2 regions of the Mycolicibacterium sichuanense genome follow, and region 2 is predicted to be linked to the other one. Evidence: riboswitches for the same ligand, from Rfam matches in the RefSeq annotation. Region 2 holds a riboswitch; the other holds the start of a gene.
What was found. Region 2 has a riboswitch for magnesium ahead of SBI80_RS27825 (hypothetical protein). Riboswitches for the same ligand answer to the same signal wherever they lie in the genome.
Positions count from the first base shown of each region.

Region 1: linked by a shared signal. The riboswitch ahead of SBI80_RS06895 (MgtC/SapB family protein) and the one ahead of SBI80_RS27825 (hypothetical protein) in region 2 are both predicted to bind magnesium.

Region 1 is NZ_JAWQPU010000002.1:2,917-10,692, forward strand. Features, by position in the region: gene SBI80_RS06880 (hypothetical protein) at 1-943, opposite strand, end outside; gene SBI80_RS06885 (hypothetical protein) at 1,352-1,828, shown strand; gene SBI80_RS06890 (hypothetical protein) at 1,938-2,099, shown strand; M-box (ykoK) riboswitch at 2,219-2,403, shown strand; gene SBI80_RS06895 (MgtC/SapB family protein) at 2,665-3,387, shown strand; gene SBI80_RS06900 (DJ-1/PfpI family protein) at 3,394-3,981, opposite strand; gene SBI80_RS06905 (nuclear transport factor 2 family protein) at 3,992-4,357, opposite strand; gene SBI80_RS06910 (GGDEF domain-containing protein) at 4,586-5,563, shown strand; gene SBI80_RS06915 (RsiV family protein) at 5,720-6,388, opposite strand; gene SBI80_RS06920 (C39 family peptidase) at 6,451-7,557, opposite strand; gene SBI80_RS06925 (hypothetical protein) at 7,559-7,776, shown strand, end outside.
Region 2 is NZ_JAWQPU010000018.1:21,536-29,311, forward strand. Features, by position in the region: gene SBI80_RS27800 (hypothetical protein) at 1-108, opposite strand, end outside; gene SBI80_RS27805 (hypothetical protein) at 543-701, opposite strand; gene SBI80_RS27810 (NRAMP family divalent metal transporter) at 742-2,340, opposite strand; gene SBI80_RS27815 (magnesium transporter MgtE N-terminal domain-containing protein) at 2,480-3,799, opposite strand; gene SBI80_RS27820 (hypothetical protein) at 4,116-4,415, shown strand; gene SBI80_RS27825 (hypothetical protein) at 4,974-5,177, opposite strand; M-box (ykoK) riboswitch at 5,487-5,672, opposite strand; gene SBI80_RS27830 (recombinase family protein) at 5,748-6,320, opposite strand; gene SBI80_RS27835 (SRPBCC family protein) at 6,660-7,094, shown strand; gene SBI80_RS27840 (recombinase family protein) at 7,361-7,776, shown strand, end outside.

The DNA of each region.
Region 1 (7,776 bases), on a different contig from region 2:
GAAGGTATTCGAATCCGGTGGTGTCGTCGACCTTGTCCGACAGTTGAAGGTCGCGGATTTCCTCGGTGAGCAATTCGTCGGGGACGACGCCCCCCAGCACCTCGTGCGCCCGGTCTTGCTGGATCAGCAAGGTGGCGAGGCTCTGAGCTTCGTAAAAGGTGATACCTCCATGCGTCACGTACGGATCGCTCCCCAGGAAATACCCCGGGCTGAGGCGAAACCAGACCACGTACTGACCTGTCGGCGGACGCTTGAGGATGCAGCGCTCGGCAAGGTTAGCCAATTCACTGTCGGTGAGGTTGGCCCGAGCCTGGGGGTCGTCGAGGCGGGGGTCGACAGGATCGCCGACCATTGCTTGAGCCTGCTGCACGCTGCTGGCGTAGCCCATGAGCACCTGAACGGCAGTCGGGAGGGGGCTGAAATAGGCGCGATCCTGTCGACGGTATTCGCTGAGGCCCACCACGGTGTCGCGCAGGTACGCGATTCGCTCGCTGGGGTACAGAACATGGTTGATGTCCTGGCAGCCGGCCACCAGGTCGCGCCACGCGGCCACGAGCGCGTCGTCGCGATCCAGCAACGCCGCAAGCGCGGCGGCCTGCCTGGCGACGGCGGGTCGTTGGGTGTCGTCAATTCGCGGCCGGGAGGCGCCCGCCCGCGGCACCAGGAGACCGTTGGTGATGGCTTGATGAACGCTTCGCGCCGCTGTGTCGACCAAGGCGAGAAGTTCGGGGCCGATCCACTGCAGGCTGTCGGACAAGTCGGCGGCCATCGAGGTCCAGCTGTCAATGTTTACGCCGTCGTGTGGGCGGGGGTCAGCACCCGCGGCCGTGATCTCCAGCGTGACGGCGGTCAGCGGCATGTAGCCGGCACGGCAGGTGACCGGCTCCTTCCGACTGATGTACTCGCGCAGTTCCTCAAGCCACCGCGAGTGCTGTTCGAACAAAGCCTCTGCCCTTCTCGGTTACGCACAGCGAACCGCAACGACACCGTTGACTGTACTGCGCACTCCCCGCGCCCTAGACCCATCCAGGCGCGATGCCAACAGCTCGGTTAAGAGGGACTGCGATCCGTCGAGCCCCGCCTTGTAGCCGGTTGTCAGCCGCGACGGCAGGGACCCACGACCCGTTAGGGCCAGAGGGGTCTGCGCGTTACTTACCAGCGTAGGCATGGGTAGCCGCCGGAGCCGGGGGGCCCAGCGGACGTCATGCTCCTCCGCATCCGCGCGAGTACAGCCGATCCACATTTGGATGAGACTGGCAGCATGATGACTGGCGCCGACATACGACGTACCCGCGTGCCGATTGGCAGACCACGACCGCCGACGAATCCGTCGTAGTTAGGAGCCCACCTAATGGGCAGAGGACAGAAACCGAACAGTGCCGCCGCCGCTCGACTCAACGAACTGGCCGACGTGGCCGAGCAGTGCCGAATCTCCTTCTTGGCAACAGCTGATGAATCACTCTGGCAGCCGCGCGAGGGATCGCCAGCTGCGAGAGCGAAAATCATTCTGTCGCAACGTGATCCGGCAGTCTCCAGCGCCGACATGTCGGCTGGCTTCGACTTAGTCTCCGAGGTGGTTGTCACGTACCTCGAGATTGCCGCTGCACATCTGGGCGGCCTAGCGGCACTCTATCGGGCCGAGGAGTTGATCTTCCCGCCACTGCCAGTCGCGCGTTCTGTCATCGAGCACAGTTCTCGTGTGTTGTGGGTTCTGGGTGATTCGCCGATTCGCTATGTCGACATCCTCGCCCGAGCCTACCTGAGCGATGGGAGGAGGTTCGTAGACGGGCGATTGCTGCGTTCCCAGGAGCCACTGCTGAGGACCTGAATGACGGCAAACCCGGTCGTACGCTTGCACGAGCAGCCCGGGTTCCGCGCTGGGGATCATCACCACCGCATCCTGATCAACTCGCCAAACCTGAAGCTGACCTTCTTCTTTGCCGTTCCTATCCCAGTTCGTTCCGGCTGGAACGCCCGATGGCACCTGTCCGATGGTCGGCCCCGGCGCCGTCTTCATGGCGCTCACCTTCGTGGTGTTCGCGCTCTACCGCGTCTTCGCAACCACCATGAGTGGGCAAGTCAACACCGCCCCAGAGTGATTGCGTCGCTGCGGCGCAGGACGGCCGGCGTTAGAGGGCCGGTAGCTTTGCGAGCGCACTGCGGAGTGGTATCGGCAATCAGCTTGACGTGTGCAGGATCTCGGTCCATGATCGGGGGGCAAGCACCTCGCTAGGTGAGGCGTCTGCACGGACACAGGCCACTGACCCCAAACGTCGAGAGACGCCCCAGGGTCAGGACAGCTCCTCCCGGCTCAAGGGTCGAGCCCAAGTGGCTTCGGCCACCAGGTGTTCCTGGTGGCCGATACGCCGTGCAGTGCCAAAGCTCTGACGAGAGGGGTGTCGGTGCGGCATACGTCCGCATCATCTCCCCGTGCTTCCGATACGACGCCCACGCGCGTCCTGGCTGCGAGGAGGTGAGGAACACCGTTGAGTACCAGTGATAGACCGCGTCCGACGGCGTGCCCGCCAAGAGGACAAGCTTCGCCAGTCGAGCGCTAAACGACTCTCCTCAAACACCTTTCACGCGCACCGCGCCTTCCGCGGTGTGCCGCCGGCGGCTGCCCACTGCAGACCGCCGCTGTTTCAACGACCTTCGGAGGACATCATGAGCACCGTCGAGATGATGCTGCGGTTGGGCACCGGCATTGGACTGGGCACCGTCATCGGAATCGAGCGCCAGTACCGGGCCCGGATGGCCGGGTTGCGGACCAATGCCCTGGTGGCCGCCGGGGCCACGCTGTTCGTGTTGCTCTCGGCCAACGGATTCTCCGGTGCCACAGCCGATCCCACCCGGGTAGCCGCGCAGATCGTCTCCGGGATCGGCTTCCTCGGCGCCGGGGTGATCCTGCGGGACGGGCTGAACGTGCGCGGCCTGAACACCGCCGCCACCTTATGGTGTGCGGCTGCCGTGGGTGCGTTGGCCGGCGCTGGCATGTACCCGACGGCGCTTGCCGGGACCGTCGGCGTGGTCGCCGTCAACGTCGCCCTGCGGGTCGTGGGCCGGGTGATCGACCGCCGACCGAACACCGGTGACGAGCAGCCCACCACCTACACGTTCTACGCCGTCACCCGCGACGAGCAGGAAGCCCACGTACGCGCACTGCTCGTGCAGGCCTTGACCCGCACCGAATTCCGGGTCGTCTCGATCGCCAGTACCAACACCGACACCGCCGGCCACGTCGAGGTCCGCGCCGAACTCGTCGGCGACCGTCGCGACGATCGCCAGATGGAGTCGGCCGTCAGCAGGCTGAGCCTCGAGCCGTCGGTCAGCGCGATCCGGTGGGCCGCCGACAGTCCGCTGGTCGGGGCCGGGGATGCCGAGCGCTGACCGCGGTCACACCGGCGGGGCGGGGTCGTACTGGATGTAGCGCCGAACCTCGCGAGCCCGGTCGACGCCGACAAGCCGTGCGACGAGGTGCAGTGCCATGTCGATCCCCGCCGATACGCCTGCGGCAGTGATGACGTCGCCATCGTCGACGAAGCGTTCCTCCCGCCGGACGTCGATGGTGGGGTCCAACTCGGCGAGCAGATCGAGGGCCGACCAATGGGTGGTCGCGGGGCGATGGGACAGCAGGCCCGCCGCAGCGAAGACAAGGGAGCCGGTGCAGACGCTGGTCAGCAGGGGGACCTCATCGCGTTGGCGGCGCACCCAACCCAGGTGGGCGTCGTCGCGCAGCTGCGGCCGCGTGCCCTGACCGCCCGGGTTGATCAGCACGTCCAGCGAAGGGGCGTCGGCGAAGGAGTGCTCGGCCTTCACCGTCAGCCCCTTCGCACACCCGACCAGCCCGCCGGCCGGGGACAGCGAGGTGACGACGTATCCATCGTCGGGGAACTGACGCGTCCACGCGGCGAGCACTTCCCAGGGCCCGACGGCGTCGAGTTCCTCGACGTCGGGGAACAGCACGATCCCGATCCGTCTCACCTCGTTCACGTCAAACACCCTGCGGGGCAACGAGGTACGTGCCGTGGCCCTCGACGACGAGGCCGCCACTGAATCTGAGGACCTCGTTGACGAGGCCGTCGTCCTGGTTGCGGTAGTTGATCACGACCGTGTCGACTCCCTGGTAGACGCCTTGAACGGTGAAGTGGAGATTGGGCACGCGCGCCAAGGCGACGTGCCAATACGTGCGCAAGGCGGGCTTGCCGCGAACCACCCCGGTCGATTCTGGCACGACCCTGGCCGCCACGGGCGAGGTGAACACGACGTCTTCGCCGAAGTGTCGGAGGACCGCCTCGACGTCGTGGGCGTTCCAGGCCCGCACCCACTGCTCACCGAAGGCCGTCGCATCGAGATACATCGGAGCACTGTAGCCACGCGACGCGGCAGCCAGCCACCGATTTTGGCGTCGCAGAGGCGCCCGGCCGCCTAGGACGCTGGCACATCGATTCACCGCTGGTTAGTATCCGGTGGGGCCTGGGTTGTCGTGGGCGTCAGTTATCGTGTCGTCGGTTCGCATGGGTGGGGCGAACGTGCCACCGCACCCCACTGCCTGAGGTGCCGAGGCAGCGACGGACAGGTTGGCATCGTGCATTTCCTCAGTTCGCTCGCCGGCGCTCGCAGCGGCGACTTCGGCAAGCAGCGGGTCCGCATGTTGCGGATCTACCTGGGCGCCACCACGTTTCTCTACCTCTACGGCGTGGTCTTCACCTTGTTCCCGGTGCGTACCGATCTGACGTACGCAAATCCCCGCGGCGGGATCGTCGCCATCGTGCTCGGTGTCTCGGCGCTGATCTCGCTGGCCGTCAGACCGGATCGTCTGGGCCTCGTCACCGTGGCCGCCATGTTCGCAACCCCGATCGTGATGGCCTTCCACGTGTCCCTCACCGCGGAGTACGTGTGCCTGATCGCACCGATGTTCCTCGCGATGTATCTGCGGGCATTCCATCCACCGCGGCAGGCCCTGCTGGCGATCACCGCTCTGATCGCCGCCTGCATCGTCGCGGTCGTGGTTAGCCCAGCGCCGCACCTCGGCGTCATCACGCTGCTCATCATCGCCATCGCGATATCGGGGGCCGCCGAATCCTTCGGCCTGCTCATGCGCGCGACGTTCGTCGCGGCGTGCACCGACCCGTTGACGGGTCTGCTCAACCGCGCCGGCTGGGAGATCGGAATCGCCGATCTTCTGGTGCGTTCCAAGAACACGGCGACCTCGGTCACGGTCCTTGCCTTGGATATCGATGGTCTGAAGGCGATCAACGACACGTTCGGTCATGCGGCGGGAGACCAGCGGATCGTGGACTACGCCCACCGGTGGATTCGGGCCGCGCCAGGCGGTGCCGTCCTGGCGCGGTTGGGCGGTGACGAGTTCGCCGCCTGCATCGTGGACGCGGACCCCGCGACCGTCGAGGAGTTCCTCGACGACATTCGCCGCAACACCCCCGGGGTCAGCGTCGGCACCGTCACCGACGACTCCCGGAATGCGTCGGTGGCAGAATTGCTGACCCGCGCCGACGCCGCGCTCTACCGCGGCCGGGGACGGCCCCTGCACGACGATCGCGGCTGACACCGCCTGCGCAGCAGTGTCTTTCAGGCGGCGCGGCCGGTCACGACGAGCGCGTGGTAACTAGACGGCAGCCGCCACGATGGCGTGACCTCCGCTGCTGCGATCCCTGCCAATCGTCTGACGCCGCTGCGGGATCGCCCCTCACCGCCGCGTCTTCTAGCCGACTCCGGGAGCGAGGTGTCCGGCCAGCGCTCCCTTGGTGAGGATCACCTCGACCGGCTCCGCCCTGGCACCCAGATCGTATTGGCCGAAGAACAGGTGGATGGCGTCGTCGGTCACGGCGAAGTTCTGGTAGGTGGCCTCGTCGAGCCCGATGCCGGCGGGGATGGCGAAGTCCGCGCCGAACCGCGACGGAGATGCGAGCTGCTTGGCGACCAGAGGGTAGAGGACCTCGGCCGGCCGGGTACCGGGGGTGAACAGCTGGTCCAGGCCAATTGGTTGACGTGACGCGACATCGACGGTGAACGACTTGTAGAACGTCGTCGGATGCGCAGTGCCAGAGACGTTCTCGGTGATCCGCAACACGTCGGACTGCATTCCGGCCCTTGGCGATTCGTAGAACGCCCCGGACGCGGTGAACGAGCTCCCGTCCGGAGTCGGCTGCAGCGAGCGGACGTCGTTCTCGTAGTCGTCGACCGTCCGGTTCAAGTAGTCCTCGACCGCGCGTTGGTCGGCATAGTTCGCCGGGATCTTGACCGTGATGTCGGAGGGAAACACCAGATTGGTGGCATCGAAGTGACAAAGCCCATCGGACTGCACCGTGTCCGGGGTGCAGAACTGGTAGGCCGTCTCGGCCGCTGCGATGCCGGTGACGCAAAGGCTCATCGCCGCTACGGCGGCGGCTACGGTGAGACGGCCGACGATCCTGCGGCGTGTGCCCGGTCCCATCAGGCGGCCAGCACGTAGTTGGCCGCTGCGTCGGCGGTGTTTACCGGCTCGTCGCGCTGGGCGACGATCATCTGGAACCCGGTGGACTGCCATCCCCACAGGAACGCTCCCATCGGCACCTGCAGGCCCGCCCCGATGTTCGGACCGCTGTCGTTCACCGTCACCATGCCGTTGTTGGCGTCGACCGCGATGACGACGATGGCGTGGTTGGGGTCGGTGAAGCTGGAACCGTCGCTGCCGAAGTTGCTGGCCGCCCACAGGGTGTTGGCGTTGACCATCGTCATGACGGCCTTGTCCTGCGCCAGTGCGGCTTTCAGACCCTCCAACTGCAGGACGCCGTTGGCGAAGGTGGCCTCGGCGTCGCTGAACTCGGTCAGCACCCCGGTGATGCCGTACTTCTTGAGCAGTGTCACGGCGTCCTCTGCGTTGGTACCGCTGTCGGGATTCGCGAAGTCCCAGATGTAACCCGTGTGGACGACGCTCCTGATCTGCGACGCCGTGGTGAGGATGCTGTTCTCGGTCGGTAGATCGCCGGTGAGCTGACCGATGACGGCGGCCGTCGCCATCATCTGGCAATCCCCGTAGGACTGTTGCTGCCAGTACTTGGAGTCGGTGGAATCGCCGTAGAGGCCCGTGCCGGTCGCGGTGATCGCGACCCGGGCCGCCGCCGTATCGGACCCGGCCAGGCGCAGCCCCTGGGCCACCGAGTGAAGGGCCTGCTGCACGAAGCCCGCGAGACCGGAGAGGCGCAAGGCGGCGCCGTTGTCGACGGACACGGTGAACGAGTCGGTGATTCCGGGTGTCACCAACACGTCCATCGGAGTGTAGGTGTAGGCGCCGGTGTGAGCATCGAGGACGACCGAGCCGTACTTCGGCTGCTCGACCACCGTGTAGGTCAGGGCTTGTCCGTTCCCGCTGGTAGCCGCGATCGTCCCGGAGACCGCACCCTGCCCCGTCGGAGCCTTCGTCGGCAGCGTGATCGTCGGCGCTTGATTGAAGAAGATGTACTGCATCTGCGCGACGAAGCCGGCGAGCAGGGCTTGCAGCGTGACGGGCTCGGGCGCGATGGCCAGCTGGGATGCGGCGGGCTCGGGATCGGCAGCCACGGTGGCAACCCGCGTCGCGGAGCCCGACTTCGCCTGCGCCGCGGTCGATGGTGATGCTGAGACGACGGGCACGGCGGAGCCGCTGCTGGAGGCCGGCGGCGACGCCGTGGTCTCGACGGCATCACCGGTGGTCGACACGGGCTCGGGGTGCGCGGCTTCCTTCGTTGCGTCGACCGCGGCTGCTGCGGGCGAGTTGGCCTCGCTGTCCGAGGTTCTCGG
Region 2 (7,776 bases):
GCGTATCTCGGCGATGTCATCGTCTTCGCACAGGACCGCCGCGAGCAAATACGCACCTGGGTCCAGGTCGGGACGTGATCCGCTCTCGTCGGCCCAGGCTGTCAACACGCAAAGAGCGTAGTCAGATCCGCCGTCCGTAACCGGCCAGGCCGGGGGAGCGGCCCACGGTTTCGAGCGAAACCACCAGGACGAGCCTCTATCCAGAGATCAGAGCAATCTGGGGATTTTAGAGTTCGAAGCTCGCGCCCTGGAGGGCGGCTCCTGATCAGAAAATTAGGATCATCCGGCGCGTCCCGATAACGAAGGTTTTCGGGACGCCGAAGAGCCACCGTCCCGCCTTAGCCTTGGACCATCCTCAGACTGTCAATCGGACGGTTCCTGGTCGCGTGATCTTTCGTGGCGCGCCCCATGCTGCCTCTAGAGCCGTACGCGACCTCTCTCAACGCGTCCCTCAAGTCAAGAATGGTCCTGAACAAAGGGCCGCAACCGTGGTCACAAGACACCCGATGAATAAAGGTGAGCTGTCTCGGTCGAGAACACGCTTAGCGGCCCCGTCGGCCCCACAGGATCAGCAGTGTCACCGTCGCGATCACCGCGATCGTCACTAGCAGGATCGTGGAGCCGATGATCACCGCGTGGTGGCTGTACTGCGGTAGCGGGGTCGATGCCACGGCCAGCGAGCCACCGAGTGCGGTGCTCACATCCGCCGGTCCCTGCACCGGCGCGCGGTGCGGCGCATGGTCATCCGCCGCCGAGTTGGACGGCTTTGACGATGAGCAGGATCGCGCCGACGACCAGGTAGCCGCGTAGGGCGAGCATGCCGAGTTTGGTTCCGGCCGACCAGGTGACGGGTTCCAGCAAGGCCAGGGGCGGCATGCGCCACGACATCTTCTCAGGCCCGTCGATCACGGTCACTGGGGCCGGGGCCCTGGGGTTTCGGCGTTGCAACCACTTCAGCACCCCGACCGCGAGGATGGCCAGGATGACGATGCCTGCGGCGAGGTACGCGGTGACGGTCACGACGTCCAAGTCGGGAAATAGGGTGGTGGCCATCAGGATCCCCGACAGCAACAGCAGCACCGCGACGATGAACACCGCGACGACGTTGAGCCAGCGCCGGTTCACCCACGGGCCCAACACCTCCCGGTCGTTGCACAACAACAGCAGGAACACACTCGCACTCGGCAGCAGCAGACCCGCCAGTGCCTGCACCGCAGTGGTGATCAGACCCAACGGCGCACCCGGGATCAGCACGATCCCAGCGGCGGCGGCGACCATCGCGATGTAGGAGACGTAGAACGGTTTGGCGTCGGCAAACCCGCGGTGCAGGGAGTGTTTCAGACCGAACACGTCGCCGAAGGCGTAGCTGGTGGCCAAGGTCACCGCTGCCGCACCCACGATGGAGGCATCCAGCAGCACGATCGCGAAGACCGGACCCAGCACACTGCTATGCGCCGACAGCAGACGGGCGATGTCTCCGGCGTCGCCGAAGTTGCCCTCACTGCCGGTGGAGCGGGCCGCCCAGTCCGCGGTCATCACCAACGCAGCCGCACCGATGACCACCACGAACGCGCCTATGGTGGTGTCGGCGCGCTCGTAACTGATGAAGCGCGGGGTGATGCGCTTGTCGACGATGTTGGACTGCTGAAAGAACAGCTGCCACGGCGCAACGGTGGTGCCCACGATCGCAATGATCAGCAGCACCGCATCCGAGCTGAGCCCACCCTTGATGCCCGGCACGACGAAGGCCTGTGCGGCCACCCCCCACTGGGGGTGCGACAGCAGCAGCATCGGGATCTGCAGCAGGGTGATCGCGATGAACACGAACATGGCGCGTTCCCAGCGACGGAAACTGCCCGAGGCCATGATCGCCACCAACGCCACCGCGGCCGTCGGGACGACGATGTACTTCGAGACACCGAAATAGGCGGCGGCCAACGAGACGCCGATGAACTCGGTGACGATGGTCAGGAAGTTCAGCAGGAACAGATCCCCCACGGAGAACCAGCCCCACCCGCGGCCGAAGCGTTCGTTGATCAGCCGGGCATGGCCCACCCCGGTGACCGCTCCGAGGCGGACCACCATCTCCTGGTTGACGATCAGCACCGGGATCAGCAACAGCAGCACCCAGAGAAGGCTGTAGCCGTAGTTTTGGCCGGCCTGGGCGTAGGTGGCGACACCGCCGGCGTCGTTGTCGCCGACCATCACGATGATCCCGGGCCCGAGGATCGCCAACAGTGTCAGCAGCCGGGTCTTGAGCGTGCGGCCCTGATCGCTGTCGCCGACGCTGACCCGGCCGAACGCGCCTTCGATGTCACCGAGATGGGCGCTGTCCAACACCGCCGACGCCTGAGGCGCTGCAGGGGCTGGAGTCGGCTCGGGTCCCGGCGCGCTGGTGGACGCGGCCTGTGGGGTGACATCAGCAGCGGGAGCCTGATCCGGTGCCGTGGGGTCGGTGGTGCCTACCGGCGGGTGGGAGTCAGCCATGACCGGCCCCGTCCTGGGCACCGACGACGTCGCGGATCGGGCGCGGCGCGGGTTCGCGGCGCCGCCAGTCCTCGGGGATGGTGGCCTCCAGGACGTCATCGAAGGTCACCACACCGACCACCCGGTCGCCCTCGTCGACGACGGGGATGGCGACCAGGTTGTAGTCGGCCATCAGCAGGGCGACGTCGGTCAGGTCGGCTTCCGGGGTGACTCGGATCGGGTCGACGTCGAGCAGCTCGGTGATCGGGGTGTGGGGGTCGGATTGCAGCAGCCGGATCACCGAGACCACCCCGACCAGTTCGCCGGCCTCGTTGACCCCGTGCATCTTGAGCAACGCCTCGGGTTGCATCGCCCGGGCGGCGGCGATGATCGAAAGAGCTTGCGCGGCAGTGGCATCCGTCGAACACGACGCCACGTCGACGCTCATCAACCCGCCCGCGGTCGAGGGGTTGAACCCCATCAGCGTGATGACCTTGGTGCGCTGCCCCGCCGGCAGCAGCTCCAGCACCCGGCGACGGCGGGACTGGCGCAGATCGGCGATCGCGTCCGCCGCGTCGTCGGCCCGCATCCGGGCCAATACCCCGGCGACCTCGGTATCAGTCATGTCGCCCAGGATCTTGGTGGCCTTGTCGGGGTCGAGTTCCTCGAAGACGTCGGCCTCCAACTCCGGGTCGGAGTGGAGGCGGTCGAGGATTTCTCCACCCTCGTCTTTGTCGGCGTCCTCCAGCAGGTCCGCGATCTGGGCCGGCTTCAGCTTCGACATCCGCCCGCCCGCGCGCTCCAACACGCTCGCCGTGTGCCCGATGAGCGGTTCGAAGGACTTCCAGTCCCGGCTGGCATGCCCCCCACCGGATTTGATCAACCCGAACAGCCGCGCCGGCCGGCGGGTATCCAGCCGTGCCAGCACCCAGCCCGCCCCGGTGTCCTCGAGCTCGATGTCGTAGGCATGCACCAACTCCGCGGCCGCGACGTCGATGAGCCGGTGATCGAGGACGTCGGTGCGCAACAGAACCTCGCCGTCACGGCGTTCGAACTCGCGCAGATCCACCTTGTTCTTCGACAGATCGACGTGTTCCTGGGTCAGGTCGGTGATCTGCCCGGACGACACGTACACCCGACGGCCGCCGATCCCTACCACCAGGCCGGTGACCGGCGGATACCCCTCGGCACCGCGCAGGCTGACGATGACGTCCTCGACCCGGCCCACCGCGTCACCGGCCTTCGCGACGACCGGACGACCCAGGAGATCGGACAGATGGATCACCGGCCGTGACGCCGTGGGCGCTCCACCATCAGGCGGGACTTCATGCATAGTGACTCTTCCTTCTCGATGAGACGATCGCGGCCGTGCCCGAATGTCGCGGTTCCATATGCGCACGACCACGTGAACACTGGGCGACACCGATCTCGACCACCGTCGGTAGACACCCCAAACCTGGGACATGTGGATGGATCGTCCACAGAGGTCGTTAGTCACCGGGCCCTCGATCACGACCCTTACGCCGGGCCGCGTACCGAGGGCTGTAGCCAGTGCGAGATCCCGTAGGGGTCGCGCATCTGGCTACCACGTAGACGGCAAGGAGAAGTGCTGGCCCGATCACGCTGGCCAGTAACCCCAACCCGGCGAGGTGCCCGATCAGCGCGATCAGGCCAATGACGATGTTCGCCAGCGCGGCGACCTCCATGATCAGCACGGCGATCACGACCCGGCGCCGCCGCCTCACGTCGTCAACGGTGGCCTGGCGCTGCTGATCGAGGTCAGTTTCATCGGCGACTTCCGCGCGAAGCAACTCAAGCAGGGCGACCGGGACGTCGGTCGCCACGCTGACATCCCCGACGTCGTCGCCGCGGCGCAGCATCAGCGCCGCCAACCGGACCCGCACGCTGGCGTGGCGATCGTCATCGGCCTCCGGCAGTGGGGCCGTTGATCGCTTGGGAGTCATTCCCAGGTCACCGAGGAACGCCGGGTTCGATCCGGCGGACGCCGCCCGCGGGGGAGTGCGCCGCGTACGGGACCGTCGTTTCTTGGGCATGTCCTCAGTATGACCAGGTCGGACGGGTCGCAACATCGAGCCATTCCTGTCAATCTCCTGTCGCCACAGGTGCCTATCGGCGGGTACACCTGCTAGACGCGCGGCAGGCCGCCCACCACATCGTCCGGAGGTGCTGGGTTGGGAATTTGGACGGGTAGGGGTGTCGGCCATGTCGGCCATCACCTCGACCAACGCTTGCGGGACGCGGGTTGTGGTGGCGACCACCGCCGGGTCACCACCGTGCCGCAGCATCGCCCGGGCGGTGAGCATCCGGATGGTGGCGGTCAGCGTTCCGTCGGCCCGCTGGCCTGACACCCCTTGCGGCGCAGTTATTTTGGCGGGTTTATCGATCGCGTCGTGCGTCTGATCGTCGTGGGAGTCCATCGGTGGGCCTCCTCGCGCGGCGGCGGGCCGGGGCGGGCCGGGGTCGTGATGCACCCCAGCCCGAACCGGTCAGCCGACGTGCCCACCCAGTGACGCCGTGATCAGCGCGGGCCGGGTGTAGGACGCCAACAGATACGCCCGCTCCTGCGGGGTCAAATTGCGCCGGACCCACACCCGTCGACACGCCCTGCGGCCCCAGGTGAACCATCCGTGTGCGGCACGGGACGCCATCGACACCACGGGTATGCGAAGACGAGACAGAACAACAACCATGACAAAACTCCTTGACGCAAAGAGAAATTGGGGTGTCGTGGCATCTTTGAGTGTCACGCGGACCTCAAGCAGGCAGCAGCGCCGTAGGGGTGCACCGTCGGAACAATGGTGCACTCGAACAATCAACGACGAGAAGGGCTTTAGGCCTCGATCGACTCAAGCTGGCCACGCAGCGGGAACAACTCCGAACCCGCAGACGGCGGTTTATCGCTGGTACTCAACGGTGTTCCTCACCTCCTCGCAGCCAGGACGCACGCGGGCGTCACATCGAAAGCACACGTGGGGAGGACGTGCGGCACAGTGACCACACCTACACCCCTCTCGTCAGAGCTTCGGCACTGCACGGCGTATCGGGCCACCAGAAAACACTCGGTGCTCGAAGCCACTTGGGCTCAACCCTTAATCCGGGAGGAGCTGTCCTGACCCGGGGCGTCTTTCAACGTTCGGGGTCAGTGGCCTTTATCCGCGCAGACGCCTCACCTAGCGAGGTGCTTGCACCGATCAGTGTGGACCTCCAGACCACAACCCGTCAAGACGAACCAGACGACGCGCGCGTTGACCCCTCGTCCCTCACACCATCGGCTCTGCCGACAAGTAGCGATAGGCGGTCGCCCGTCCAATACCGAAGGCCTTGGCCAGTTCTCGTACGGGTTCGCCAGTAGCAGCGAGTCGGCGGAGTTGTTCTTGCCGTTCTGGGCTAAGCCGTGGTGGCTTGGTAGCAGGCAGGCACCGGGTTCGGCGTGATGCGCGTGATGCAGCTCGGCGTTCACGGCCGAGCTCAAGCTCGAGTTCGGCGAGGGTCGCCATGATCGCCGCTACTGCGCGCCCGGTCGGTGTGGCTGTATCTACGCCTTCACGCAAGGCGCGCAACAGGATTCGTCGCTCTCCGAATTCGGCGATGGTGCGGGTGACTTCGGCGACCGAGCGGCCGAGTCGATCGATGGCGGTGACGACGACGGTGTCACCGGGCCGGGCGTAGGCGAGCAGAGCCGCCAGTCCCGGCCGGTCCGTCTTCGCCGACCCCGAGAGCTTGTCGGTGAACACCCGATCCGGCTCGACGCTGGCGGCGGCGAGCGCAGCGAGTTGGGCGTCGAGGTCTTGGCCTGTGGTGCTGACGCGGGCGTAGCCGAGGATCGTCGTCATGCCAATGACTGTCTCACCACCCTGGACAGCAAAGATGTGAGACACGCGGTGTGAGACAAGACCTCCGATCACGCTAAGAGTCAATGGGTGGCGACGATTCTGGCGTGCGCTATCGCGAAGGGTTTCGGGACAGCAGACGCTCACCGTGCACCTGGCCACAGCCGTGCACCTGGCCACAACGCGATCCGTTGCCCCTAATACGAGCCCACAGACCGGCTGGCGCACTACGGTCGAAGCCGGGCGAACGGCATACCTTGCCGCGATTAACTCGTTCTGTCTCACTCGCAGCACGGAAGGAAGTTGCATGCTGGCAGCGCGTATCGGCAGCATGGAGTGCGGATGATCGAGTTCACCCTCACTCGGACCTCGACGGCGCCGATCCAGACCGTATTCGACGCCATGACCGACCACCGCGGGATCGCGGCCTCCGTGTGGGCATGCCGGCGTAGCACGCTCGATCGCGAGGGAACCCCTGCACCCAACGGTGTCGGCGCGATCAGACGTCTAGTAGCGATCGGACCCCCATTCGTCGAAGAGATCATCGAGTATGAGCGACCCACCCGTTACGCCTACAAGATGCTCTCAGGCGCTCCGACCCGAAATCACGTCGGCACGATCCAGCTGCGTGAAGCAGACACCGGGACCGAGGTCAGCTGGCATCTACGGTCGACGCTGAAGATCCCCGGTGTTGACCGGCTGATGCTGCCGGTGTTCAAGAAGGTCATCGACGAGCTCCTCAAAGGCGGCATCACGGCCGCCGAACGCCGCGCCTGAATACGATCGTGCTCGTTGGGCTGTGGCTTTCATGCACAAGGAACCGCCGATCAGCTCGGGTTACCGAACCGAAATCGTTGAGCAACAGCGATGAATACTGTTGCGGCGGAGTTCCTGGACCCCTATCGCAAAGGAACGGTTGCGATAGACCCCATGACGGCGGGACACTGCGCAGAATCTTTGCAGGTTCCTGGGCTATCGAAACTCATCACAAAAACACGTTCACACAACACGTCGCGTGGGACGGGATTCGATAAAGTCCGGCGATGGCCAAGATCGGGTACGCGCGGGTGTCGACGGCAGACCAGAACCCGCAGCTGCAACTCGACGCCCTCGACAGCGCCGGCTGCCTCAAGGTCTACACCGACCATGCCAGTGGGACCAAGGCTGACCGACCACAATGGAACGCGTGCCTGGCCGATCTGCGCGCCGGCGACACCCTGACCATCTGGCGCATCGACCGCCTCGGACGCAACCTGCGCGACCTCATCGACATCGTCACCACCCTGCAGACCCGCGGCGTCGGGGTTCAATCGCTGTGCAACGGGCTGGTCGACACCACCACCGCCCACGGCGCCCTGGTGTTCGGCATGTTCGCCCTGATGGCCGAGTACGAGGCAGCACTGATCCGGGAACGTACCCAGGCCGGTCTCGCTGCCGCCCGCGCCCGCGGCCGGCGAGG